Regions from separate parts of the Acholeplasma laidlawii PG-8A genome, predicted to be linked through region 1. Evidence: a T-box and tRNA genes for the amino acid it is inferred to sense, from the RefSeq annotation. Region 1 holds a T-box; the other holds one or more tRNA genes.
What was found. A T-box is a leader RNA that pairs with one kind of tRNA and senses whether it is charged. The one in region 1 lies ahead of serS (serine--tRNA ligase), so its partner is inferred to be a tRNA-Ser.

Region 1 (4,324 bases):
TTGTATACCGGGAAGGTAAGTATAAATATGTTAGAAGTTAGAAAATTAACTAAGTACTATGAAATAGGTGAACAAAGATTTGATGCTGTTAAGGGTATCAATTTAACCTTTAGACAAGATGAATTTGTCTCTATTTTGGGTGAATCAGGTTCAGGAAAAACAACCTTATTAAATTTAATTGGTGGTTTAGACAGATATAATAGTGGAGATATTATCATTGATAATGTATCTACTAAAAATTATAAAGATAAAGACTGGGATGCATACAGAAACCATAGAGTTGGTTTTGTATTCCAAAACTATAATTTAATTGCGCATTTAGATGTGTTATCTAATGTTGAGTTAGCTCAAACATTATCTGGTGTTTCAAGAGAAGTTAGAAGAAAAAGAGCACTTGATGTTTTAACTAGAGTTGGATTAAAAGATCATGTCAATAAGAAGCCTAATCAATTATCTGGTGGTCAACAACAGCGTGTTTCTATCGCAAGAGCACTTGTTAATAACCCAACAATTATTCTAGCGGATGAACCAACTGGTGCATTAGATAGTGAAACATCTGAAGACATTATGAATCTACTAAAAGAAATATCTAAAGATAAACTCATCATAATGGTAACCCATAATGCTGATTTAGCAAAGAGATTTTCAAATAGAATTGTAAGATTAAAAGATGGTGAAGTCATAGGGGACACCAATCCATATGATAAGAAAGATAATAAAGCATTAAAAAACGAAACAAGTAAGTCAAGTATGAGTTACTTTACTGCATTAAGACTATCCTTTAAAAATATGCTGACTAAAAAGACAAGAACACTTATTACAGCACTTGCAGGATCTATCGGTATTATTGGGGTAGCACTTGTAATGTCCTTACAATATGGATTTACAGAGTACTTAAATGATATGGAGCGCGGTACATTTGCTGGACTACCACTTGAGGTGAGTCGTTCTTATACCGACTTTAGTGCAATTATTAACGCTAACCGTGACCGTGTGGAACCAGAACCGGTTGAAGGCGGCATCATTGGTTATGAACCAGAAATTAGTTTTGCTTTTGCAACTAATGATATTACACAAGATTATATTGATTACATAGAAAATAGCGAGTTAAGTGCACATGGTACAATTGTTTATCAATATGACTATAAGACACAATACTACTATTTAGATGGCAATAAGCTTAATGCGAATCCAACATCAAATCCCCAACCTCCATTTTCATTTGTAGGTACGGATTATATTAATCAAAGTGCCTTCTCATATGATTTTGTTACGGAATATTTTGATATTGTATCAGGTAGTTATTATAACCCTTTAAAGTATGAGGCGGTTATTGTTGTAGATGAAGGACATAGATTACCTAATAACATCATGACTTTCTTAGGGTTAAGTCAAAATACAATTATTCCTTTTGAAAATTTAGTTGGTCAAACATTTAAAATATTTACAAATAATGCAATGTATAAAGAAAATGACGGTATCTTCACAGCGAAAAATACAAATGTAGATACAGCAGACTTGTTATCATTATATAATGATGAATCTAACCAAAACGTCATCACTGTTACAATTTCAGGTATTATTAAGGTGAATACAGATTTTGTCTCAGTAGGTGAAGGGATTTATTATACACCTAAAGTTGCCGAAAGAATTATTGAACTCAATACCCAATCAGATGTTGTAGTTGCACAACGTGCAAGTGAAACATCTGTTGTCAACGGTGTAACCATCAGCTTAAATAATACCAAAGAAGATGTGTTGTATACCTTGGGTGGTTATGATATTCCAAGCGGTATCTTGGTTTATCCAAATAGTTTTGATGATAAAGAGGCAATTTTAAATATATTAGATGCTTATAACATTGGTAAAGATGAAGAGGCTCAAGTAAATTATGTGGACACTGTTGCATCCGCTGTAGGTATGATTAAAACAGTGATGGATTCAATTAGTGCTGTACTAATCGCGTTTGCTGCAATATCACTTTTTGTATCAAGTGTGATGATTGGTATTATTACTTATACCTCAGTGTTAGAACGAACTAAAGAAATTGGTGTTCTTCGTTCTATTGGAGCTAGAAAAAAAGATATTTCACGTGTATTTAATGCAGAAGCTATATTAATAGGTTTATTTGCAGGTTCTTTAGGAGTTATTATTACATATTTACTTGTACCTATTGTCAATATTTTCTTAGCTGAACCAACAGGAAATGATCAAATTGCTCAGCTATTCTACCTACATGCACTATTGCTTATTGGAATTTCTGTGTTACTTACATTTGTTGCAGGATTAATACCAGCAAAAATTGCATCCAACAAAGATCCCGTAGCCGCTTTACGTAGTGAGTAAAATAGAGTATAATATATATAATACGATGAAAGAGCTAATTTTAACGTTTATGTGGTAGAGAGTCTGTGGTAGGTGAAAACAGATCATATAGTTAGAAGTTCCACTCTGGAGTGATGCTAAAAACATCCGAGTTATTCACGTTAAGAATGTATGAGCGCTATTGTTTATATACAATAGAATTAAGGTGGCACCGCGATAATCAATGGATCGTCCTTAGACTATTTTTAGTCTAAGGACGTTTATTTTATAAGGAGAAGGAAAAATGTTAGATTTAAAATATATAACTGAAAATATAGATGAAGTCATCTTGAAGTTAAATACTAGAGGTGGTGATTTTAGCCACTTAAGACAATTAATAGATTTACAAGAAGAGCGTAAATCTGTAATTAAAGAAGTTGAAGACTTAAAAGCAAAAAGAAACGAATACTCCAAAGAAATTGGGGAACTTAAAAGACAAAAACAAGATGCTTCTCACGTGTTATTAAAAGTAGAGTCCATTAAAAGTGACATACCAGCACTTGAGTTAAAACTTGGTGAGATTGATGAAAAAATTAATAAAGAACTCATCGTTTTACCAAATATTCCTGCTGACGATGTACCGGTTGGTAAAGATGAATCTGCAAATATTGAAATTAAAAAATGGGGTACTATTAGACATTTTGATTTTGAAGTAAAAGATCATACTCAATTAGGTGAAGCACTAAATATATTAGACTTTGAACGTGCAACTAAAATCACTGGTCCACGTTTTGTAGTAGATAAAGGGCTAGGTGCTAGACTGGAAAGAGCGCTTATAAACTTTATGATAGATACACATGCGTATACACATGGTTATACCGAAATCATTCCACCGTTTATTGTAAATGATAAATCTATGTATGCAACAGGACAATTTCCTAAGTTTAAAGAAGATGCTTTTAAATTAGAAGGATTTGATTGGTATTTAAATCCAACAGCAGAAGTACCAACTATTAACCTATTTAGAGATGAAATCATTGATAATGATGCATTACCAATTCAGTATGTAGCTTATACAACAGCATTTAGATCAGAGGCAGGTTCTGCTGGACGAGATACTAAGGGTATTTTAAGACAACATCAATTCAATAAAGTTGAATTAATTAAATTTGCACGACCTGAAGATTCTGAACAAGCTCATCAAGATATGTTAGCAAACTCAGAAAGAATACTACAACTATTAAATATTCCTTATCGAGTAGTTGTCTTATCAACAGGAGACATGGGCTTTGGTATGAGTAAGACATACGATATTGAAGTATGGTTACCAGGTCAAAATATGTACCGTGAAATTGGATCTATTTCAAATGCTAGAGACTTTCAAGCAAGAAGAGCCAACATTCGCTTTAAACGTTCAAAAGATGCTAAAACAGAATATGTGCATACATTAAACGGTTCTGGTTTAGCTGTTGGTAGAACAATGATTGCAGTACTAGAGAACTATCAAAATCAAGATGGATCAATTACAATACCAGAAGTCTTAAAACCATATATGGGTGTAGAAGTTATTAAATAATGTTATTCATTACAATAAATAACATAGTTTTTCATAAAGATTGAGAAATAAAGGTACAGACTATATACTAGAGGTACTTCATTTTTCTCTCTCGAAACGCCACCTTTAAAAAGGTGGCTTTTCCTTTATAAATACTAAGTTTCAAATTATGTGATAAAATTATATTAAGAAATTAATTAATCCAAGGGGGAATACAATTAATGAAAATATATTTTGTTGAAGACGAAGTTAATATTTCAGAAATTATCCGTAAATACTTAACGAGAGAAAATTATGATGTTACAGTTTTCTATGATGGTGAAACAGCCATGGAACACGTTGGTGATCCAGTTGATTTATGGATTTTAGATATTATGTTGACTGGTGAAATTGACGGTTTTGATTTAATTAAGGCAATTTCAAAAGCAAATCCAGAAGCTGCTGTTATATTTACTTCAGCTAGAG
Region 2 (4,324 bases), 450 kb from region 1:
ATTCAAACTAAATAACATGTTTGCAATGAATAAGTATGCAACCGACAAAGCATTTGAAATCAAGCGCTTAGGGGATGCACTTTATAAAGCAGATAAGGAACTTGAAAATCTAACCAAGCAAGCTGAAGAAAGAATTGGGGTTGAACATGCCCAAATCTTTAGTGCGCAACAAATGATGATTAATGACCCTGAAATGATAAAAAATGCGCATGTTAAAATAAATGACTTTAATCTAGATGCTGCCTACGCATTTAAGCAAACTATGAGTGAAATGATAGATATGTTTGAGTTAAGTGATAATCCATACATTAAGGAACGTATCTCTGATTTAGAAGATATTTCAAATAGAGTATTACATATTTTAAGTGGAAAAACGCATAGTCTTTATGTGTTTAATGAAGATGTGATACTTGTAGCAACAGACTTAGTCCCTTCAGAAACAATCAATTTAGACACAACTTTTATTAAAGGTATTGTCATTGAAAAAGGATCTAAAACAAGTCACTCAGCAATTCTTGCACGTAATTTAGGTATTCCTGCAATTACGGGTGTTGATGTAAGTAAAATACATCACGACACACTTGCAATCATTGATGGACACACAGGGGATATTTTATTAGAACCTAGTGAAGATACCATCAAAACATACCAAACTAAACAGCAAGAAGCACTTAAATTACAATCAACGTATGAAACAATAAAAGACCTTAAAACAGCAACCATAGACAATCATGAAGTCCATTTAGCTGCAAACATTGGTGTTGATTTAGACATTCAAGAAGCACTAGATGCTAATGCTTCAGGTATTGGTTTATTACGTACAGAAAACCAGTATTTAGAATCTGATGATTTTCCAACCGAAGATGAACTATTTATCTTCTATGAAAAGGTAGCAACATCATTTGAAACTAATGAAGTCACTATTAGAACGCTTGATATTGGTGGCGATAAAAACTTAAGTTACCTCAATATGCGTAAAGAATTAAACCCATTTTTAGGTAATAGAGCAATCAGATATAGCCTAAGTTATCCATCATTATTTAAAACTCAGCTTCGTGCTATCTTACGTGCTAATACACATCAAAATATTAAAGTCATGTTTCCAATGATTTCAACTTTAAAAGAACTCATGGATGCGAAGAAGATACTAGATGAAACTTATCAAGCATTAAAGATTGAAGGACATGAAGTAAATTATCCAAAGATTGGTATGATGGTTGAAGTACCATCCGCTGCACTTGGTATAGAAAAGTTTTTACCACATATTGATTTCATCAGTATTGGAACCAATGACCTGATTCAATACATGTTTGCAGCAGATAGAATGAATGAACGTGTAGCATATCTTTATCAACCATATAATCCAATTCTTTTGTCCACCATCAAATCTATGATTGACAAGACTAATAAGCATGGTATAATAGTTAGCGTGTGCGGTGAAATGGCTGGCCATAAAGCTCAAAGTTTACTACTTATTGGCTTAGGTATCAAACATTTAAGCATGCATGCAAACTTAATTTTAGAAAACAAATACTTGATTTCTAAAACAACTTATAAGGCACTAGAAGAAATTGCCGAAAAAGCATTATTACTAGATCACCCTTACGAAGTTGAAGCACTTATAAATACATATATTAAAGGACTTAAATATTAAGTCCTTCACACGGAACAATACTCAAGAGGCTGAAGAGGCACGCTTGGAAAGCGTGTAGGGTGTAATAGCCGCGAGGGTTCAAATCCCTCTTGTTCCGCCATAATTTAACAATAGTGTTGATACAATAGTATCGACCTTACAGTATACGAAAATAGGGAGAATATCCCTTTTTTCTTTATAATAATACCGTTCTATTATAGGTTTCGCTTTGTGAGTTTAAACGCGCTATCAAAAATGTTAGTATAAAAACACAAATGGTCAATATAAAACACGAAAGCATAACACAAAAAACGATTGATTAAACTAAATTTGAATAGCTATATTGTGCCGATAACGGCATAATGTTGACTTAGCGAATAAACTATGATATACTGATATTGTGCCGATAACGGCATAATAGGAAGGTGAAGTAATGGAATACAAAAACATATCTTATTTTGCTACTAAATGGAATATTAAAGAAAGAAGAATTAGAGTACTTTGCACAGAAGGTAGAATACATGGTGTGAAAAAAGTTGGTAAAACTTGGTTAATCCCAGAAGATGCTCAAAAGCCTATTGATAAAAGATATCGACAAGTTAATGACTTGTTCTTTGATTCAATAGATTTTAGTATTATTGATGAAAAAAAGGATACAATTGATTCCCATCGACCATTCTCTCAAAACATGACTAGACAATTAAGAGATAAATTAATTATTGAATGGACTTATAATTCTAATGCAATTGAAGGTAATACACTTACTTTATCAGAAACAAAAGTAGTCTTAGAAAACGGCATAACAATTAAAGGAAAACCATTAAAAGATCATTTAGAGATAATTAATCATAAAGAAGCAATTGAATACATTGAAGACCTAGTCAGTAAAAACGTTAAACTTTCAGAATATGATATTAAAGCTGTTCATTATTTAATTTTGAAAGAGATTGATTCTACTAATGCTGGTAAATATAGACAAGAAAATGTGTTTATCAGTGGTGCTAAGCATGTGCCATCAGTATACTTAAATGTTCCATATGAAATGCAGAAAATGATTGAAAAATATCAAAGTTGGAAAGATTTACACCCTGTAGTAAGGGCTTGTTACTTACATGGAGAGTTCGTAAAAATACACCCATTTATCGATGGGAATGGTAGAACAGCAAGACTTTTATTAAATTTTGAACTCATTCAAAGTGGCTATCCACCCGTCGTAATCAAAACAGAGAATAGAGCGGATTATTATGATACACTAGATAAAGCGCATACAACAAATAATTATACAGATTTTATTAAAATTATTGTTGACTTGGTTAATGAGTCAGAGAATTTATACTTATATTTGATAGGTTAATAAGGAAGGGGGTTATACAATGACTGGTGATATTTTAAAACTATTGTCAGAGTTAAATTGGAATAATAAAGAAAAACAAACTATAGCGATTAAGGTATTATCAAGTAGGAAAGATTATAATTTTAAAATGCTAATTGCACCATTACAAAATGAATTTTATGAGAATCAAGGAATTTGGTGGAAAGATATTGCTTTAGGTTGTGCTATTGTACTAAGTAATAAGTCCGATAGTGAAATAATTAACTTATTACCCGATCTTCTAGTTTGGTTACAAGATTTGAATTGGCCGGGTGCAGTCGAAGTTTTCGAAAGGCTAAAGAAAATCCCATATTTATTAATAAAAAAATATTTGAATGATACGATTTATAAAGCACAAATAGAAAATGATGATCAGTGGATTGAATGGTTAACCCTGCTTAATAAAAGTCTTCTGACTCTATAGAATGTTAATAACATCGTATTATTGAATAATTATTTATGATTTGGATGTTTATTATTTTATATTTGTCAAGTATTAACATAAAAGAATAAAATAGCATTTCGACACAAACCTTTTAAGGTTTAATCATTATAACACACCTAAAATTAGATAGCCTGATAACTTAGTATCAGGCTTTTTTATCAAAACTGATACTATTTATAATTTTATTTATCATGAATACAAACTTGATATTTAACTAATATGGTCTCAATATGCTAAAATATGATGTGTGATAATTATTTGAAATAAGAAATGGTGGAAGTATATTTAATAACTTCTATAGCTAAAATAATGAGATTAAAAGTAAAAACAAATGATCTTGATTACCAAGGTCAAGGTGTAACAAGAATAGATGATAAAGTAACCTTTATAAAAGGTATGTTTGATGATGAAGTAGGCATCATAGAAATCACAAAATCAAAAAAGAATTTCCAACAAGCAAAACTTGTAGAACTTATTCAAAAAAATAAACAACGTGTATCTGAAAACTCTTTTGACTATGCACCGTTTTTTGGTCTATCCTTAAAAGCAGAATGCCTATGGCAACAAAAGATTACTAAAGAAACGATTAAAAAAATAACCAATTTAGATGTTGAAGTAGAAGATACTATCACAGATGGTAAGAAACTAAACTACAGAAATAAAATCACTTTACATGTGAAACATATTGGTGGTTCATTAAAGATTGGTACCTATGAAGAAAACTCTAATTATCTTGAACCGATTGAAACACATCATCTTGCACTACCTGTCATAAATGATAAAATTACAGTTTTAAATAAATGGCTCAAAACCTTTAAATTAGAAACGAATGATATTAAAAACTTTACCCTTAGAACAAACGGTAAAGATGTGA

Region 2: it has a tRNA-Ser gene. The T-box ahead of serS (serine--tRNA ligase) is inferred to sense a tRNA for this amino acid. The anticodon was not compared.

Annotation. Positions count from the first base shown of each region.
Region 1 covers NC_010163.1:10,579-14,902, forward strand. The annotation lists gene ACL_RS00045 (ABC transporter ATP-binding protein/permease) at 28-2,346, shown strand; T-box leader at 2,363-2,564, shown strand; gene serS (serine--tRNA ligase) at 2,609-3,880, shown strand; gene ACL_RS00055 (response regulator transcription factor) at 4,081-4,324, shown strand, end outside.
Region 2 covers NC_010163.1:458,124-462,447, forward strand. The annotation lists gene ptsP (phosphoenolpyruvate--protein phosphotransferase) at 1-1,654, shown strand, start outside; tRNA gene ACL_RS02190 (tRNA-Ser) at 1,666-1,754, shown strand; gene ACL_RS02195 (Fic family protein) at 2,256-2,987, shown strand; gene ACL_RS02200 (DUF5071 domain-containing protein) at 3,007-3,429, shown strand; gene rlmD (23S rRNA (uracil(1939)-C(5))-methyltransferase RlmD) at 3,760-4,324, shown strand, end outside.